3 regions of the Nocardioides eburneiflavus genome follow, and region 2 is predicted to be linked to each of the others. Evidence: predicted binding sites of a transcription regulator. Region 2 holds the regulator's gene; each other region holds the start of a gene.
The links. Region 2 encodes LexA, which represses DNA repair genes until DNA is damaged. Its sites were predicted from a motif close to TCGAACANNTGTTCGA; they were not measured.
Positions count from the first base shown of each region.

Region 1: the regulator LexA is predicted to act here: its motif matches at 4,008-4,023, upstream of EXE59_RS11160 (HNH endonuclease signature motif containing protein).
Region 3: the regulator LexA is predicted to act here: its motif matches at 2,985-3,000, upstream of ruvC (crossover junction endodeoxyribonuclease RuvC).

Region 1 covers NZ_SRRO01000001.1:2,376,561-2,383,002, forward strand. Annotated here, with positions in the region: gene EXE59_RS11145 (HNH endonuclease) at 1-164, opposite strand, end outside; gene EXE59_RS11150 (hypothetical protein) at 231-512, shown strand; gene EXE59_RS11155 (SMP-30/gluconolactonase/LRE family protein) at 766-1,722, opposite strand; gene EXE59_RS11160 (HNH endonuclease signature motif containing protein) at 2,486-3,808, opposite strand; gene EXE59_RS24830 (FAD-dependent oxidoreductase) at 4,079-4,564, shown strand; gene EXE59_RS11170 (NAD(P)/FAD-dependent oxidoreductase) at 4,561-5,508, shown strand; gene EXE59_RS11175 (hypothetical protein) at 5,480-5,683, opposite strand; gene EXE59_RS11180 (GlxA family transcriptional regulator) at 5,756-6,442, shown strand, end outside.
Region 2 covers NZ_SRRO01000001.1:1,651,339-1,657,780, forward strand. Annotated here, with positions in the region: gene EXE59_RS07765 (alkaline phosphatase D family protein) at 1-1,599, opposite strand, end outside; gene EXE59_RS07770 (NAD(P)/FAD-dependent oxidoreductase) at 2,151-3,383, opposite strand; gene lexA (transcriptional repressor LexA) at 3,442-4,164, opposite strand; gene EXE59_RS07780 (SDR family NAD(P)-dependent oxidoreductase) at 4,301-5,092, shown strand; gene EXE59_RS07785 (NAD(P)/FAD-dependent oxidoreductase) at 5,207-6,415, opposite strand.
Region 3 covers NZ_SRRO01000001.1:4,314,590-4,321,031, reverse strand. Annotated here, with positions in the region: gene pdxS (pyridoxal 5'-phosphate synthase lyase subunit PdxS) at 1-273, shown strand, start outside; gene EXE59_RS20285 (serine hydrolase domain-containing protein) at 291-1,433, opposite strand; gene pdxT (pyridoxal 5'-phosphate synthase glutaminase subunit PdxT) at 1,479-2,078, shown strand; gene EXE59_RS20275 (YebC/PmpR family DNA-binding transcriptional regulator) at 2,126-2,911, shown strand; gene ruvC (crossover junction endodeoxyribonuclease RuvC) at 3,038-3,583, shown strand; gene ruvA (Holliday junction branch migration protein RuvA) at 3,580-4,179, shown strand; gene ruvB (Holliday junction branch migration DNA helicase RuvB) at 4,193-5,293, shown strand; gene yajC (preprotein translocase subunit YajC) at 5,362-5,667, shown strand; gene EXE59_RS20250 (adenine phosphoribosyltransferase) at 5,660-6,208, shown strand; gene EXE59_RS20245 (RelA/SpoT family protein) at 6,277-6,442, shown strand, end outside.

The DNA.
Region 1 (6,442 bases), 730 kb from region 2:
CAGTCCTTCTGCAGCGGGGTGCCGGTCGCCCCGCAGTAGGCACACCCGCCCCACACCTCCTGGAGTGCCGTCCACTCGGCCGGGCTGAGGTCGTGCTCGACCGCGGCGATCCGCCGCTTGCGCCGCGTGGCTGCCCGGGCGCGTCGGGTGCGGGCGGCAGGCATGAGCTCAGGCTAGGCGCGACGGTGCCGCGAACGAGTGAGGCGCGGGCGTACGGGTAGGTTCGGTGCATGGCACCCCACGACTCCACCACCGACGACGTCGTCGCCGAGGCGGCGCTCCAGCTGTGGTCGGCCGCCCAGACCGACTTCGACCCCTTCGAGGTCCCGTCGCAGGAGTGGCCCAAGACCGCGGTCCCCGTCCGCGACGCCGACATTGCCGTCGACACGCACCTCGAGGTCCAGGACGTACGGGACGCGCTCGAGCGCCTCGACGGCGTGAAGGTCGTCGTCGGGCGGGAGGCCGGCACGGTCAGCGTGCTCCGGGTGATCCCGGAGGACGTACCGCTCTGACGGCCGCCTGGAGCCAGGCACCACGTTGGGCGGCCGGTACGCGCCTCCGATGGTCATGCGCCGTTGCTGGCTTCGTGCCAGTCCCAATGGATGCGGGGGTAGGGGTCCTCAGCGAGGACGAGCGCTCCACACACCCGGCACGCAAGCAGTGCTGGGTCGAACGGGCAGGAGGAGCACCCGCTCCTCACACGGCTACGGGCGCTGGCTGCGTCGTAGGTCCTGACCTCTGCCAGGACGGGCCCCGAAGCGTGTGTCAGGGGCGGATCTGCACCACGTCGAAGTCGGTGCCTGGAGGTGCCCCCGGCCCGAAGGGCGGCGGGAAGCCAAGATCGAACCGGCCGTTGACCAGCGCGAGCCTGCTCCCGTGCCGCGCGACCGTCGTCGGCACACGGAACAGGTCCGAGGTGATCACCTCGACGACCCGCCCGCTGGTGAGGTCCGGCGACAGCTGCACCCGCGCCACCGAGTTCGCGAAGTTCTGCACCACCCAGACCGTACGGCCCTCGACCTGCAGGCCGTCGAGCGTGCCCGCAACCAGACCCGGTCCGGTCAAGGCGATCTGCCTGCTCACCCCGGTCGCCGGGTCGATCAGCGCGAGGATGCCGAGGCCAGTGTGATTGACCAACAGCCAGCCATGATGAGTCGAATCGATGCCGTTGAGACCGAAGCCGCCGGTCGCAGCGGCGGGTCCGGTCACCGTGATCGATTCTGTGGCGCCGAACGTCCCGTCCGCCCCGATGGGCACCTTGTAGATCCTCGGCGCGAACGTGTCGGTGAAGTAGAGAGCCTCACCGGTGATGGCGACGTCGTTGGAGAACGTGGCGCCGGGCGGGCCGAGGACGAGGTCAGCGACGGTCGTCCCGTCGTCGGTGTCGTACACCCAAGCGTGACCAGTCGGGCCGCCGGCGACGACGAGCCAGTCCCTGGCCTTGTCGACCCGCATGCCCACAGCCACCCGGCCGTCATCAGCATGGTTGTCGACCCACGGTGCCCCGTCCCCGCTGCGCAGGTCCCCGCGATAGATGTCGCCGTCGCGCAGCGACCCGACGTAGAAGGAGTTGCCCTCGCCGACCGCGATCCCTTCCGGCTGGAAGTCGTCCGGGATCGGAATGGACGAAGGTCGCGGAGCGGCGACCGCGGGAGCGGCGACCGCGGGAGCGACGAGCACCGAGACGAGGACGGCAGAGATGATTGGGGTGATCAGACGCATGGGATCCTCCGGTCGGGAAAGCCCCCACCTGTCACTGTGCGCCGCGACCGTTGCGAAGTGAATGCCATAATTTGGTCAACCTCCGGCTGCTGGACGATTCCGGGAGGGCTAGCGTCCAATCCGCAGGGTGCGATCGTTCCGGCCCACGCGTGCGTTTCTGCCCCCCGGGCTCATGCCCCGGGGCAGAAGCAAGTCGACCGGACCGCGCGTACGTACGTGCCCTGCAGCACGGAAACTCTCTGAGCGCCATGGTTCGGGGGGCGAACGACGGAGCCGTTGGAGCGGCGCTCAATCGCGTCGGCCCCTCGATCATCTCCGACACGAGCGCGAGGCACGACTGTTGTCGACAAGGCATCGCCTCGAGGACGAGCTGTCGGAGTTGGGAGAGGAGCATGCGCTGCCGACGACTGCCGAGTGGGCAGCGTGGGTCGAGGCGCTGGTACCTCACGACCGCGCCCTCACGCCGGCGTTGACCGCTGACCCTCTAGCTCCACACAAGGCTTTCCGACTCTCTGCGGCCGGCACGCTGAAAGCGTTCCAAGCCACAGTGGCCAGGAAGGCGGAGGGGATCGGCACGCCCGTGCTGATCACGTACCGTGAGCAGAAAGCGGGGCTCTCCCAAGAGTTGCGGGTCCTCGATCGAGACCCGTCCGAGACGCGGTGCGCCCTGCCCATGCAATCTGGGCGCATCGCGGCGCATCCGGCCCACGCCAGATGAGCACACCAGGCCTCGACCCGTAGTGACCTAGGGGCCTCGTCCGCGCTACCTGCGTCGGTGGAACCGGAAGTCGCCGTTGGCGAGCCGGTCGGTGCGGAAGGCGTGGTCGTGGATGCGGTGGTGGTGGTGGCTGCACAGCAGTGCCCCGTCGGTGATGTCGGTACGCCCGCCGGTGTGCCAGGGGTCGAGGTGGTGGGCCTCGCACCAGGTGCCGGGGACGTCGCAGCCCTCGGCGCGGCAGGTGCGGTCGCGGACCAGCATCGCCTTGCGCTGCGCGGGGCTGAAGAGTCGCCGTGTCCGGCCGAGGTCGAGCGGGAGGCTGTCGCCGCCGAGGACGACGGGCAGGATCTTGGCGGTGCAGGCGAGCCGGCGTGCCTGGGCGGCGCTGAGGCGGTCGCCGGTGAGGTCGTCGCCGGGGACGAGTCCGGCGCCGATGAGGTCGGCGGCGGCGAGGTCGGTCTTGAGGGTTTCGAAGTCGATGGTGACGACCACGGTCGTGGCGTCGCCGCCGTGGAGCGGCAGGCGCGTGGGATCGAGGGTCTCGAGGAGCTGGATGAGCGCCTGGCCCATTCGCTTCGGGTACGCGAGACGCGCCACCGGGTCGTGGGCCGTCGCCAGCGGGCCAGGCGCCACCTGCGGTGCGCCCGGCGCGTCCCGGTCGTCCTGGGGCCGGTCGACCCGGGGACTGGTGAAGGCCTCGAGGTAGGTCGCGAGCCGTGTCGCGCTGGCGTCGGGGACGCGGGATGAGATGCGCGTGGTGCCGTCGCCGAGGCGGCGCATGGTGAGGCGGGTCTGGTCGGCAGCGTGGGCTTCGAGATCGGCCAGCCTGGCAGCTTCGGCGGCCTCGGCGATGTCCGGGGCGACGACGTCGAGGATCCGGCGCCCGATCCGGCCCAGCTCCTTGGGACCGAACTCCGCGGCCTGGGCCACCAGGTGCACCTCGGCGCGGGCGACCGTGTCGGCGTCGACCACCTCCGGCAGCGCGCCGAGCACGCGGTGGATGACATGAGCCTGCGCGAGCGTCACGGCGCCCTCGCGCATCGCCGCGGCGAGCCTCGGGCGCTCGCGGTCCAGCGCATGGGCCAGGTGAAGGTCGGCACGGGCGTCGGCGAACCGGGTGCGCGTGTGGTGCGCCAACCAACCCGCGGCGTCCTTGGCGGCCGCCTGCTCGGCGAGGTCGCCGGCGTCGCCCAGGACCCGCAGCCGCAGCTCGGCAAGCTGCGACTCGGCGGCCACGAGCTCGCGCAGCGCGACGGCCTTGTCGTCGACGCTCATGAACGTCGGGTTGGCGTCGGCGACGGCCTTGAGCGACGCGCGTACGTCGGTGGCGGCAGCGACGATGGGGTGGGTCACGCTGGGCTGGATCACCACCAGGCCTCCTCTCGACGACGGGTCCCATGCCGCGCACACGCGCGGCTGGTCAACGGTCGTCGCTCCTGGAGGCCCCCCGGGGGGCTATTACTCACCCTCGCAACTCGCTGCGTCCAGCCAGAGCCCGGGTTGGACGATCACCCTAGGGCCCTGGACCTCTTCAGCGTGGGTCCATTCTAAACGCGTCGGACAGTATTCGCAACCGTGTTCGACGAACGAGTGCGAGCTCTCGTCGGTCTGTGTGACGGCCTCGCCTAGATTCACCGCATGAGAGCCGAGGTGGTGGTCGTGGGTGCCGGCCTGGCCGGGTTGCGGTGCGCCCACGCGCTGACGGACGCGGGTCGCGACGTGGTGGTCCTCGAGGCCTCCGACCGCGTCGGCGGCCGCATCCGGACCGGCCGCATCCGCACCGGCCGCATCCGCACCGGCCGCGTCGACGGCTTCCTCGTCGACCATGGGCGGCACCTCGTCCAGGGCTCCGCCCTCCTCGGCCCCGGCCGCGACACCGACGAGGCGTCGATGCGGCGCGATGCCGGCGAGCTGCTCGGGACCACCACCTCCGGGTGGGAGGTCGTCGCGCGCCACGACGTCCCGCACGCCCTCCCGGCGCAGCCGGTGCCCGACACCGCCGCCCGTCCGGTGCGGCACGGCGACGTGCTCGTGTGCGGCGACCACCGCGACACCTGGTCGAACCAGGGCGCGCTGGTCAGCGGGCAGCGCGCCGCCGCCGCCGTGCTGGAGTCCCGGTCGTGAGCGACCGGGGCGACGTGGTCGTCGTCGGCGCCGGGCTGTCCGGCGTCGCCTGCGCCCGCGAGCTGAAGGCCGCAGGCATCGGCGTACGCCTCGTCGACCGCGGCCACGTGCCCGGCGGGAGGATGGCGTCGCGGACCCTGTGGGAGCGCCGCGTCGACCTGGGCGCCTCCTACTTCACCGTGTCGGACGCCGGGTTCGGCGCCGTCGTCGACGACTGGGCCGGCCGTGGGCTGGCCCGCGAGTGGACCGACACGTTCACCGTCCTCGGCGACGGGGCGCGCGACTCGACGCGCGGGCCGATGCGGTGGGGTGCGACGCGCGGGCTGCGGTCACTGGTCGAGGACCTCGCCTCGGGCCTGGCGGCCGAGCGGCGAGAGGTCGAGTCGCTGGAGGAGATCGACGCGGACGTCGTCGTGCTGGCCATGCCGGACCCGCAGGCCCGGCGCCTCGTGGGTGGGCACCCGGTCGCGCAGTCGCTCGACCGAGAGTGGGAGCCGGTGATCGCCGTGGCCGCCCGCTGGGCCGACCGCAGTTGGGACCTGGACGGGGTCTTCGTCAACGGAGACCCCGACCTCGGCTGGATCGCCGACGACGGTCGTCGCCGCGGTGACGGCGCACCCGTGCTGGTCGCCCACACGACTCCCGCGCTCGCGGCGCGCCACCTCGAGGACCCGGCCGGCGCCGCTCCGGACGTGCTGCGGGCGTTGAGGCGGATCCTCGACCTCGGCGAGCCCGAGGACGTCCACCTCCACCGCTGGACGTACGCCCGCCCCGTCGGCGAGCGCAGGGACCCCTTCGCGCTCGTCGACGGCGACCGGCTGGTCGGTGTCTGCGGCGACGGCTGGGGCGTGACGCCCAAGGTCGAGACCGCGTGGCTCTCCGGCACCCGGCTCGGGCGGGCGCTGGCCGAGCGGCTCAGCGCGGCCGGTGCGCCGAGCACGTGACGGACGGTTCGCGACGCGCGCCGTGGTCGGCCGGTACGTCCATGCCGTGACGCAGCCTCGACGCTGCGTCGATGCCCCAGAACATCTGCCGGGCGGCGCGCCAGGCGGAGCGGAGGAAGAGGCGTGCGAGCTGGCGGTCGGAGCCGGTGACGGTGGTGTCCGGTGCGAGGTGCATGACTCCAGACTGCTCGTCCGTCGGCTCGAGAAGCAGTGGCAAGATCGACACATACTGATAGATTCTTGCCACATGGCACGTCCCACCGTCGCGATCCCGCTGCTCGACGGCATGACCCTCTTCGAGATCGGCATGCCGCTCGAGGCCTTGGGCTACGACTGGGATCCCGGCCGCGGCCCGCTATACGACGTGACGACGTGTGGCGACCAGCGGGGTGTCCGGACCCACACCGGCGCCCGGCTCACGCCGGACCGTCCGCTGTCGGCGCTGGCCGACGGCGACACGGTCCTGGTGCCGGCCGTGCCACCCGGGCGACCTGTCGGACGTCGGGCAGTCGCCGAGCTCCGCCGTGCGGCCGCGCGTGGGGCACGCATGGTGTCGCTGTGCACGGGCACGTTCGCCCTCGCCGAGGCCGGGCTGCTCGACGGTCGTCGTGCTACGACGCACTGGCGTCACGCGGCGCTGCTGCAGCGGACGTACCCCGACGTCGACGTCGACGCCCGCGCGCTGTACGTCGAGGACGACGGCGTCTTCACCAGCGCGGGCTCGGCCGCGGGGCTCGACCTCTGCCTGCACCTCATCCGGCTCGACCACGGCGAGCGCGCCGCCAACGCCCGGGCCCGGTCGCTCGTCATCGCCTCGCACCGCGACGGCGACCAGGCGCAGTACGTCCGTGCGGAACCACTCGAGGACGACGCGGCCTGGCTGGACGACCTGCGCGCCTGGCTGCGCGAGGACCTCCGCCGACCGGTCACCCTG
Region 2 (6,442 bases):
CGACGAGCCCGCGGCGCGGTCGGCACGGTCGCCGACCACGTACCAGTCCATCTGCACTCGCTCCGGCGTGACGTCGAGGACGGAGTAGCCGTGGTCGTCGAAGTTGAGGTACTTCACGTGCCGGTTGTTGGTCTGGATGACCGCCTCGACGGCGAGCGAGGAGGTGCGCGCCGGGGAGCCGGTGATGTCCTTGAGGTTGTTGGACGTGACGGAGGTGCAGACCAGCTCGACGCCGGCCGAGTCGCCGAGCGGGTAGGTCGCCGCGTCGTGGGGGAGGTCGCAGGCCCAGCCGGAGTGGATGTCGCCGGTCAGGAACACCACGTCGCGCAGCCCCTGGTCGCGGATGTGGTCGAAGAGCTCGCGCCGGTCGCGGGTGTAGCCGTCCCACTGGTCGACGTTGTAGGGCGCGCCGTCGCGAGGGAGCAGGCCGGTGACGTCGTTGACCGGGTCGACGAGGTCGTGGGGGAGCTGCGCGAAGGTGACCGGCGCGATCATGACGGGGTTGCCGACGAGCTTCCACTGGGGCCCGCCGCGCCGCAGGCGCCGCTTGAGCCAGTCGAGCTGCGCCCGACCAGCGATGGTGCCGTCCGTGCCGCCGGTCGGGGTGGGCACGGGGCTCGGCGCGGGTGTCGTGGCCTGCCGGTCGCGGTAGGTGCGCAGGTCGAGCATGCTGAGCTCGGCGAGCGCACCGAACCGCAGCGTGCGGAACAGCCGCGTGCCGTCACCCGTGGCGGCGGTGCCGGACATCCGCACCGGCATCCACTCGTCGTACGCCCGGTGCGCGGCGGCGCGACGAGCGGCGTAGTCGCCCTCCGCGGGCTGGTGGTTCTCCGCGCCGTCGCGCCAGGCGTCGTTGGTGACCTCGTGGTCGTCCCAGGTCACGATGAACGGGTGGCGGGCGTGCAACGCACGCAGGTCGGGGTCGGACTTGTACTGCGCGTGCCGCTGGCGGTAGTCGGCCAGGCCGACCATCTCGCGCGCCGGCGCGTGCGGCCTGATGTCGGTGTTGGCGCGGCCGTAGCCGTACTCGCCGGGCGCGTACTCGTAGAGGTAGTCGCCGAGGTGGATCACCGCGTGGAGGTCGTCGCGCCGGGCGAGGTGGCGGTAGGCGGAGAACCAGCCGGCCTGGAGGTTGGCGCACGACACCACGCCGAACCGCAGGCCCGCGGGCGTGGCGTTGCGGGCCGGGGCGGTGCGCGTACGCCCCACCGGGCTCGTCTCACCGCGGCAGGTGAAGCGGTAGAAGTACGCCGCGTCGGGGCGCAGCCGGGTCGCGTCGACCTTCACGGTGTGGTCGCGGGCGGGCCCGGTGCGGACCGACCCCCGGCGTACGACGTCGCGGAACCCGCGGTCGGTAGCGACCTCCCACGTGACCCGTACGCGGGGGCCGGCGCCCGAGCCCGGGTCGGCGGCCGCGGTCGGGGTGACGCGAGTCCAGAGGACGACCGCGCGCGGGAGCGGGTCGCCGGAGGCGACGCCGTGCTGGAAGGTCTCGTGCCGGGGTCGTGCTCCGACGGCCTGGGTGCCGCCGGCGACCGCGGCCGCCCCGGCGCCGCCGGCGATAACGGCCCGTCGGGAGAGGTGGGGTGAGGGGGTCACGGGTGGTTCAACGACGCACCCGCGCCGGGATTACGCCCCGCTTGGCCGCTGGTTGAGCAGGGCGCCCAGCGCCCGTGTCGAAACCCCCGCTTGGCCGCTGGTTGAGCAGGGCGCGCAGCGCCCGTGTCGAAACCCCCGCTTGGCCGCTGGTTGAGCAGGGCGCCCAGCGCCCGTGTCGAAACCGAGGCGAGTCGAGGCCTTGGTTCCGACACGCTCGTTCCTCGCTGCTCAACCAGCGGGACGTTCGGTCGTCCGGCGGCTTTGGCCGCTGGTTGAGCAGGGCGCGCAGCGCCCGTGTCGAAACCGAGGCGAGTCGAGGCCTTGGTTCCGACACGCTCGTTCCTCGCTGCTCAACCAGCGGGACGTTCGGTCGTCCGGCGGCTTTGGCCGCTGGTTGAGCAGGGCGCGCAGCGCCCGTGTCGAAACCGAGCGAGTCGAGGCCTTGGTTTCGACACGCTCGTTCCTCGCTGCTCAACCAACGGGACGTTCGTTCCTCGCTGCTCAACCAGCGGGACGTTCGTGCCTCGCTGCTCGACCAGCGGCACGCGCGCTCAGCCGAACGGGATGCGCCCCCGCAGCGACTCCGGGTCGTTGACCGGCTGCTCGCCGGTCTCCTTGATGACCTCGCGCGCCTTGTCGACGCTGTCCCAGACGTTCCAGAGGACGACGCCGCGGACCTGGCCGGACTTCAGGTAGTAGACGACGCCCGTGCCGATCTCGCCGTCCTTCCAGTCCTCGACCAGGTCGAGGCGGCTGCTGGTCTCGCCGACGGCCTCGTAGCCCTCGTCGAGGATGTCGGACCAGAAGAACGGCGTGTAGTCGTACGCCGCATCGGCGCCGGCCATCACCCTGCCGGCGTGCTCGCCGGACTTCTCGGCGTGGTCGACGTGCTCGACCCGGCGGCGGCCGAGGAGGGCGTCGGGGTAGGACGCGACGTCGCCCGCGGCGTACACGTCGGGGTCGCTGGTGCGCAGGTGGTCGTCGACCACGACGCCGTTGTCGACCTCGAGGCCGGCGGCCTCGGCGAGCCCGGTGCGCGGCAGGACGCCGACGCCGATCACGGCGGCGTCGGCGACGATGTGGGAGTCGTCGTCGAGGCGGATCCGTACGCCGCCGTCGTCCTCCTCGCCACCCGAGACCGAGCCGTGCACGATGGTCACGCCGCGGTCGGCGAGCTCCTTGGTGAGGTGGGCGGCCAGGGCGCGCGGGAACATCTGCTCCTGCACGTCCTCGAGGTCGAGGACGAGGGTGACGTCGATGCCGTTCTGGATCAGCGCCGAGGTGATCTCGGAGCCGATGTAGCCGCCGCCGACGACCGCGACGTGGCTGCCCTTCGCGGCGACCGCGCGCAGCCGCTCGTAGTCGGCGGCGGTGCGGTAGTAGAGGACGCGCGGGCCGGGGTCGACGCCGAGCACGCGCGGCTCTGCGCCGGTCGCGAGCAGGAGCTTGCCGTAGCCGACGCTGCTGCCGTCGGCGAGACGTACGACGTGGGCCTCGCGGTCGATCGCGGTGACGGTGGTGTCGGTGAGGAGGTCGACGGCGTCGTCGTCGTCGAGGTCGCCGGCCAGCGAGCTGCCCTCGAGGGTCGCGTCGTCCTTGAGCCAGAGGTCCTTGGTGAGCACGGGCCGGTAGACCGGCTTGGCGGGCTCGGAGCCGAGCACGCCGATCGTGCCGCTGGCGTCCTCGGCGCGGATGCCCTTCACGGCGCTCGCCGCGGCGACCCCCGCTCCGACGATGACGTAGTCGTAGGTCTTCTCGGCGTCAGTGTTTCGGGCGTCGCTCATGCTGCCATCGTGGCCCGCGGGTGGTGGGCTTTCAACGCCCGTCCCACCCCTACGGCTCTCAGAGGCTGCGGAGCACCGCCGTCACCACGCCGAGGATCGTGGCGTCGTCGCCCGGGATCGGGTCGTAGGCGTCGTTGTGCGGCAGCAGCCAGACGTGGCCGTCCTTGCGCTGGAACGTCTTGACCGTGGCCTCGCCCTCGATCAGCGCGGCGACGATCTGGCCGTTGGTGGCGGTCTGCTCCTGGCGGATCACGACGTAGTCGCCGTTGCAGATGGCCGCGTCGACCATCGAGTCGCCGGAGACCTCGAGCAGGAAGAGCGTGCCGTCGCCGACGAGCTGCTTGGGCAGCGGGAACACGTCGGTGACCTGCTCCTCGGCGAGGATCGGGCCACCGGCGGCGATGCGGCCGACGACCGGGATGTTGACCGCGGTCGGGGCGATGTCGCCGATGCCGGTCTCGTCGACGCTCGACTCCTCGCCGTGGGACAGGGAGCGGCGCGCCGCCATCACCTCGGGGAGGAACACCTCCAGGGCGCGGGGACGGTTGGGGTCGCGCTTGAGGAAGCCCTTGCCCTCGAGCACGCGCAGCTGGTGGGCCACGCTGGACGACGACGTGAGGCCGACGGCCTGGCCGATCTCGCGCATCGACGGCGGGTAGCCCTTGGACTCGATCGAGTCCTTGATCGTGGCGAGCACGCGCTGCTGGCGCGGCGTCAGCCCGGTGGCGTCCGGGGGGCCGTCGGGCATCTCGATGACGTTCTTGTCGTCCTGCTTGGCCATGGCGTCCTCCACTGCGTGGTGCCCCCACCGTCCGCGCCGGGCGGGAGCTGTGCGCTCACCGTAGCCCTCGGTGGGCCCGAGGATCAAACACCTGTTCGAAGTCGCGTGTCGCTGGGATGGCGCTAGTGTCGGTGCGATGCAGACCTCGTGCGTCGTCACCGGTGGAGCGCGCGGGATCGGGCGCGGCATCGCGGAGCTGATGGTCGCGCGCGGCCACGCCGTCGTCATCGGCGACCTCGACGGGTGGGCGGCCGCTGCGACGGCGGCGGAGATCGGCGCGGTCGCGGGCCTCGGTCAGGACGTACGCGATCCCGCCTCCCACGTCCTCGTCGCGGAGGAGGCGGCCCGTCACGGGGCGCTGACGTCGTGGTTCAACAACGCCGGCGTCGGTGACGACGGCGCCCTGGCCGCGCTGACGGACGAGCAGGTGCGCCGCCTGGTGGAGGTCAACCTGCTCGGTACGACGTGGGGCACCCGAGCCGCGCTGGCGGCGTTCGGGCCGGCCGGGGGAGACGTCGTCAACGTCGCCTCGCTGTCGGGCCTCGGGCCGGTGCCGGGCTACAGCATGTACGCCGCGACGAAGGCCGCGGTCGTCTCGCTGTCGGCGTCGGTCAACGCCGAGGCCCCCCGCGGGGTGCGGGTCCACGCGCTGTGCCCCGACGGGGTGGACACCGCGATGCTGGCCGCGCAGGACCCCGACGGCCTCGGCTCGCAGCTGACCCACTCCGGCGGCCCGATCCTCGGCGTGGCCGAGGTCGCCGAGGCGGCCGTCGCCCTCGTGGGCTCGCGCCGCGTGGTGCGGACCGTGCCGGGCTGGCGCGGCGGGGTGGTCCGCGGCGCCGCGCTCGCCCCGGGCGTCACGCAGCACGCCGCGTCGCTGTTCGCGGCGCAGGGGCGCCGCGCGATGCGGCGCCGCGCCGCCGGCTGAGCGCGGGCGCCCGCCCGACCACTTGCCCACTCGAGCGGGCATATGTCCGCTCGAGCAGGGGCATGCTGTGCGACCGGCGACTACTCGGGTCACCAAGTGGACCGCAGGGCGCGATCAGGGCAGGCGTACCTGGCCGTGCTTCATCTTCCAGAGGAAGTACTTCTCGAAGCCGAGCTTCATCGCGTGGGCCTGCGGGCCGGGGATCAGCACGCCGTGCTTGCGCGGCGGCAGCATCTTGTCGGCGAGGATGATGACGCCGTTGTTGCCGGCGTCCATCACGCAGACCGCCGGGATGTCGCCGAACGCCTTGTGCGCGTCGGGTGCCTCGCCCCTGATCTGGGCGGCGATGTTGGTCGCCGCGACGTGGGCCTGCTGCTCGGTGGGGAAGCCGGTCTTGGGGATGCCGACCGGCGTGGGGGTCTGCCACGGGACGTCGACCGCGGCGGCGACGCCCACGGCGTACACGTCGTCGTAGGCCTCGCTCTGGTAGGTGTCGCGCACCTTCACGAACCCGTTGTCGTCGGCGAGCTTGGGCGTGTTGCGGACGACCTCCTGGCCGGAGAACGGCGGGATGATCATCGCGTAGCCGAAGTCGAGCGCGCTCCCGTCGGCGAGCACCAGCCGGCCCTCGTCGACGTGGTCCATCGCGGTGTCGAGGACGGCGTCGATCTTCTCCTTCTTGAGGAACATCCCGAGCAGGCTCTCGCCGTGGGGGAGGCCGCCGATGCCGAAGTGGCCGAGGAACGGCTCGGCGCTGACGTAGGTGAGCTTCACGCGGTCCTTGAGGCCGGCCTTCTTCAGCTGGTAGCTGGTGTTGAAGAGGAACTCGTACGCCGCGCCGAAGCAGCCGGCGCCCTGGGTCGCGCCGATGACGACGTCGCCCGGCTTCTCGCGGAACTGCCGCCAGCCCTCACCGGCGTGGATCGCGTCGTCCATCGTCGTGATGGTGTGCGCGTTGCCGCCCTCGCCGAGGCCGGGGATGACCTCGAAGCGGTTGCGGTAGCCGGTGGCGATGACGAGGTAGTCGTAGTCCTGCGGGCCGGCGGTGGTCTCGACGCGCCGGGCCTCGGGGTCGATCGCGGTGGCCTCGGCGTGGACGAACTCGACGTCGTGCTCCTCGAACGTCGGGCCGACCTTGAAGGTGATGTCGGCGCGGGTGCGCTTGCCGAACGGCACCCAGATCAGCGACGGGGTGAAGAGGAACTCGTCGGAGGAGGACACCACCGTCACGTCGACGTCCCCGTGCAGCTCGTGCTTGACCGTGATGGCGGCGGTGAGACCGCCGAAGTTGCCCCCGAGGACCAGGACCTTCTTGCGCGACATGGCTCGCTCTCCTTGTGTCGTGTGGCT
Region 3 (6,442 bases), 2.7 Mb from region 2:
CTCCCGGTCGTCCTCTTCACCGCCGGCGGCATCGCCACCCCGGCCGACGCCGCGATGATGATGCAGCTCGGCGCCGAGGGCGTCTTCGTCGGCTCCGGCATCTTCAAGTCGGGCAACCCGGCCGAGCGCGCCGAGGCGATCGTCAAGGCGACCACGTTCTTCGACGACCCCGACGTGGTCGCGAAGGTCTCGCGTGGGCTCGGCGAGGCCATGGTGGGCATCAACGTCGACGAGATCCCGCAGCCCCACCGCCTGGCCGAGCGCGGCTGGTAGCCATCAGACGCTAGCGGTCAACGCAGGGCCCGGGTCAGCACCCGCGCTGCGTCCGTGAATCCGTACGCCTCCTCGCCCGGCTGGGCGGGGAGGCCGAGGCGGACCACCATCGTCCGGGTCGTCGGGTCGACCAGCAGCACCTGGCCGCCGAAGCCCAGCGCGGCGTACAGCTCCTCCGGCGCATCCGGAGCGAGCTGGCCGGTGACCGGACGCAACGGTTGCCCCTGGGCGTCCACCGGGTCGGTGGCGCCACGCAGCGCGCCCGGGCGGTTCAACCACCACAGGTGGCCGTAGGCGGCGTTGTGCTCCGTCGACGAGCGCCCCACGGCGCCGCGTACGTAGGACCTGCCGAGCAGCCGGCGGCCGTCGACCGCGCCTTCGCCGAGGTAGAGGCGGCCGAGGCGGGCCAGGTCGAGGCAGGTGGTCCGCATGCCGTAGAAGACCGCTGCGTCGTCGGCGCGGTCGGTGACGAGCTCCGAGTGGGTCATGCCGAGCGGCTCGAAGAGGCGGTCCCGCGCGAACGCCGCGACCGGCCTCCCGGTCGCCCGCTCGAGCACGGCCTCGAGCACCTGGATCGCCGCGTTGTTGTACGCCCACGCGCTGCCGGGCGGGTACTGCTGGGGCAGCGAGACGGCGTACCTCGTGCGGCTCCTGGCCGACAGCAGCCCGGTGTAGTCCGACTCGAACGACCAGAACCGGCCGCTGTCGTTGGACAGCAGGTGGCGCACCGTCACCGCCTCCGACGCCGTGCCGCGCCACTGCGGGACCCAGCGCGAGACGCGGTCGTCGAGGCGCAGGTCGCCGTCGCGCACCGCGATGCCGACCAGGGTGGCGGTCACCGACTTGGTGATCGAGAAGACCTCGCGGGGCTCGTCGCGCGCCAGGCGCCAGTTCCAGTCGCGGGCGAGCCTGCCGTGGCGGAGCACGGCGAAGCAGGTCGAGTCCAGGCGTGCCGCCTGCGCCGCTCCCCGGCGGATCGGCGCGCCGCGCAAGCCCAGCGCGGACGGCGTACGCACGGTCCACCCGTCCACGGTCCCGGCCCTGTCGGTCGCCGGGGCGGCGCCGGCCGGGGGCGTGCTCGCGGCCACGAGCGCCAGGGCGAGGGCGGCGGCGCCCATCGTGGCCGGTCGGAGGAGGGCGGCCGGTCGGAAGGACCTCATGGGCACTGAGCCTACGGTCGGTGCCCGGTCCTAGGATCGGCGTTCGTGAACCCCGTCATCGGCGTCCTCGCCCTGCAGGGCGACGTGCGCGAGCACCTCGCCGCCCTCCGCGACCTGGGCGCCGACCCCGTGTCCGTACGCCGTCCCGCCGAGCTCGCCGCGTGCGACGGCCTCGTCATCCCCGGCGGCGAGTCGACCACCATGGTCAAGCTCGCCCGGATCTTCGACCTCCTCGAGCCGCTGCGCGAGGCCGTCCGGGACGGCCTGCCGGCCTTCGGCACCTGCGCGGGCATGATCATGCTGGCCGACCGGATCGAGGACGGCGCAGCCGGGCAGGAGTCGATCGGCGGGCTGCACATCACGGTGCGGCGCAACGCGTTCGGCCGCCAGGTCGACTCCTTCGAGGAGGACCTCCACGTCGAGGGCCTGGCCGAGCCGGTGCGCGCGGTGTTCATCCGTGCGCCGTGGGTCGAGTCGGTCGAGGGCGACGTGGAGGTGCTGGCTCGGGTCGAGGACGGACCGGCCGCGGGTAGGATCGTCGCGGTCCGTCAAGGCCCCCTGATGGCGACCTCGTTCCACCCTGAGGTCGGCAGCGACCACCGGATCCACGGCATGTTCGTGGACCTGGTGCGCTCGGCCATCTGACGTACGGCCGCGAAACTGCACCAGATCTGCGACAGATAGAGGGACTCATGTCAGGCCACTCCAAGTGGGCAACGACCAAGCACAAGAAGGCCGCGATCGATGCCAAGCGCGGCAAGCTCTTCGCCAAGCTCATCAAGAACATCGAGGTCGCGGCGAAGCAGGGCGGCGGCGACCCCGCCGGCAACCCGACCCTCTACGACGCCATCCAGAAGGCCAAGAAGAGCTCGGTCCCCAACAAGAACATCGACTCGGCGGTCAAGCGTGGCTCCGGTGCCGAGTCCGGCGGCGTCGACTACCAGGGCATCTCCTACGAGGTCTACGGCCCGCAGGGCGTCGCCTTCCTCGTCGAGTGCCTCACCGACAACAAGAACCGTGCCGCGATGGAGGTCCGCACCGCCGTCACCCGCAACGGCGGCACCATGGCCGACCCCGGCTCGGTCTCGCGCCTGTTCACCCGCAAGGGCGTCATCATGGTCCCGAAGTCGCAGGACCACGACGGCACGGTGCGTGACGTCACCGAGGACGACGTCCTCGAGGCGACCCTCGACGCCGGCGCCGAGGAGGTCAGTGACCTCGACGAGGCCTTCGAGGTGCAGAGCGAGGCCACCGACGTGGTCGCCGTCCGTACGGCCCTCCAGGGCGCCGGCATCGACTACGACTCCGCCGACGTGGAGTGGGTCGCCAGCCTCGAGATCCCGGTCGACGCCGACGGCGCCGGCAAGGTCATGCGCCTCGTCGACGCCCTCGAGGACCTCGACGACGTGCAGGACGTCTTCACCAACGTCGACATCCCGGCCGACGTGATGGCCGAGCTCGAGTCCGCCGACGCCTGAGGCGGGGCCCCTCGTCACAGCGTGCACCGCGTGTCGTACGCCCTCCCGCCCCCGCGGCGGGTTAGCGTGGCGCACGAACACATGTTCGGACGGGCAGGGCTGGCGGGTCGACGGAAGGGGAGTGGCGTGCGGGTGCTCGGCATCGATCCCGGACTGACCCGTTGCGGGGTCGGCGTCGTCGACGGCACCGTCGGCCGGCCGCTGACGATGGTCGACGTCGGCGTCGTCCGCACCAGCGCCGGCCTGCCGATCGCCGAGCGACTGGTCACCATCGAGAAGGGCCTCGACGCCTGGATCGAGGAGCACCGCCCCGACGCGGTCGCGGTCGAGCGGGTCTTCGCGCGCTCCGACTCCAGCACCATCATGGGCACGGCGCAGGCCAGCGGCATCGCGCTCGTCGTCGCCGCGCGCCGCGGCCTGCCGATCGCGATGCACACGCCCAGCGAGGTCAAGGCTGCCGTCTCCGGCAACGGCCGGGCCGACAAGGCGCAGGTCGGTGCCATGGTCGTCCGCATCCTCCGCCTGACCGAGCTGCCCAGGCCCGCGGACGCCGCCGACGCGCTCGCCCTCGCCATCACCCACGTCTGGCGCGGGGGAGCCCAGGCCCGCATCGACGCGGCCGCCGCCCAGGCCGGCCCCCGCCGCACCAGCTATCCAGTGAGGACCCGATGATCGCGTTCGTCCGCGGCGAGGTCGCCGCCGTCACCCTCAACAGCGCCGTCCTCGAGGTCGGAGGTGTCGGCCTCGAGCTCATGTGCACCCCCGGCACCCTCGCCACCCTGCGCGTCGGCAGGACGGCCACGCTGCCGACGAGCATGGTCGTGCGCGAGGACAGCCTGACGATCTTCGGCTTCGTCGACGACGACGAGAAGCAGATCTTCGAGATCGCCCAGACCGCCTCCGGCGTCGGTCCCAAGGTCGCCCAGGCGATCGTCGCGGTGATGAGCCCCGACGACGTGCGTCGCGCCATCACCACCGAGGACGTCAAGGCGCTCACCCGCGTCCCCGGCATCGGCCAGAAGGGCGCCCAGCGGATCATCCTCGAGCTCAAGGACCGGGTCGGCCCGCCGGTCGGCGTCCACCACCCGGCCGCTGCCGCGACCCCGGCGGCGCCGTGGCGCGACCAGGTCCAGCAGGGCCTGATCGGTCTCGGCTGGTCGGCCAAGGAGTCGGAGAAGGCCGTCGACGCCGTCGCGCCCGAGGCGGGCGACACGCCCGACGTCGGCGCGCTGCTGCGCGCGGCCCTCCGGACGCTGAGCAAGGCCTGAGGCGGGGCCGACGATGAACTGGGACGACACCGACGAGGACACCTACGACGAGACGGAGCTCTCCGGGGCGGAGCTCAGCCACCTCCAGCGACTCACCGACGCCGAGGCCGACGGCGACGAGCGCGCGGTCGAGGCGGCCCTGCGCCCCAAGACCCTCGACGAGGTCGTCGGACAGGCACGCGTACGCGACCAGCTCGGGCTGGTCCTCGAGGCCGCCCGCCGCCGGGGCCGCGCCCCCGACCACGTGCTGCTGTCCGGTCCGCCCGGCCTCGGCAAGACCACGCTCGCGATGATCATCGCCGCCGAGATGAGCACCCCGCTGCGGCTCACGAGCGGCCCCGCGATCACCCACGCCGGCGACCTCGCCGCCATCCTCTCCGGCCTCAACGAGGGCGACGTGCTCTTCGTCGACGAGATCCACCGGATGTCTCGTCCGGCCGAGGAGATGCTCTACATGGCCATGGAGGACTTCCGGGTCGACGTGGTCATCGGCAAGGGGCCGGGCGCCACGGCGATCCCGCTCGAGATCCCACCCTTCACGCTCGTCGGCGCCACGACCCGGGCCGGCCTGCTGCCGGGCCCGCTGCGCGACCGGTTCGGGTTCACCGCCCACCTCGAGTTCTACGAGCCCCACGAGCTCGACCAGATCGTGCACCGCTCCGCTGGGCTGCTCGGGGTGCACCTGACCGCGGAGGGCTCCGGCGAGATCGCGTCGCGTTCCCGCGGCACGCCCCGCATCGCCAACCGGCTGCTGCGCCGGGTCCGCGACTACGCCCAGGTCCGCGCCGACGGGGTGCTGAGCCTGCCGGTCGCGCAGGCCGCCCTCGACCTGTTCGAGGTCGACGAGTCCGGCCTCGACCGGCTCGACCGGGCGGTGCTCGACGTGCTCTGCCGCCGCTTCGGCGGAGGGCCGGTCGGTGTGTCGACCCTGGCCGTGGCCGTCGGCGAGGAGCGCGAGACGGTCGAGGAGGTCGCCGAGCCCTTCCTCGTCCGGATGGGCATGCTCGCCCGCACCCCGCGGGGTCGGGTCGCGACGCCGGCCGCGTGGCACCACCTCGGCCTCACCCCGCCCCCGGTGCCGACCGTCGACTCCACCCTCTTCGACGACCTGTGAGGCGGGCCTGCGGGGCCGCGTAGACTCCACGCGCTCACGCACCCCACCTCCTGAGGAGACGTACGACCGTGAACGACCTTGCCGCGCTTCTGCCCCTGGTGGCCATCCTGGCCCTCTTCTGGTTCATGGTGATCCGGCCCCAGCAGCGCCGGCAGAAGGAGGTCGTCGCCCTCCAGAACAGCATCCAGGTCGGCCAGCGCGTGATGATGTCGTCCGGCGTCTTCGGCACCGTCGTATCGCTCACCGAGGACCGCGCCCGCCTCGAGATCGCCCCGGGCACCCAGATCGAGATCGCGCGCGCCGCGATCGCGAAGGTCGACGAGCCGGTCGACCAGGCCGGGGTGGACGAGCGCGACGAGCGCGGCGATGCCTGACCGGCGCACGGCCCAGGAGGCGTTGACGCGCCTCACCGTCGACGTCCCGGACTGGCCCGAGAAGGGCGTGACCTTCAAGGACATCACGCCCGTCCTCGCCGACCACCACGCGTTCTCCGCGATCATCACGGCGCTGGCGGCGGCCGGGCGTGACGACCACGGCAACGTCGTGGTCGACAAGGTCGTCGGCATGGAGGCCCGCGGCTTCATCCTGGCCGCGCCCGTGGCCCTCGCGCTCGGCATCGGGTTCGTCCCCGTCCGCAAGGCCGGCAAGCTCCCGCGGGAGTCCCACGCGGTGTCCTACTCCCTGGAGTACGGCGAGGCCACGCTCGAGGTGCACCGCGACGGGATCGCCCCGGGCGAGCGCGTGCTGATGGTCGACGACGTGCTCGCCACCGGCGGCACCGTGGACGCGACCCGGCGTCTCATCGAGGCCTGCGGCGGCGTCGCCACCGGCGCCTCGGTGCTGATGGAGCTGTCGTTCCTCGAGCCGCGCACCGTCACCCGCGACCTCCCGGTCGCGACACTGCTCACGATCTGAGCCGGCCCGACGAGATCCCGTTCGGCGGCGACGTCCGGCAGCGCCCGGGCCGTCACTAGACTGCTCCCATGGCAGAGGACACGGTGCCCGCGCAGGAGCCCAAGGTGGCGCCCCTGACCGCGCGCGGCATGCGTGCGCGCCTCGCCCGCGTCGGTACGCGCCCCCCGTCGTCCAACCCGGTGCTGGAGCCGCTGTTCCGCGCGGTCCGCGCCAACCACCCGAAGGCCGACCTGG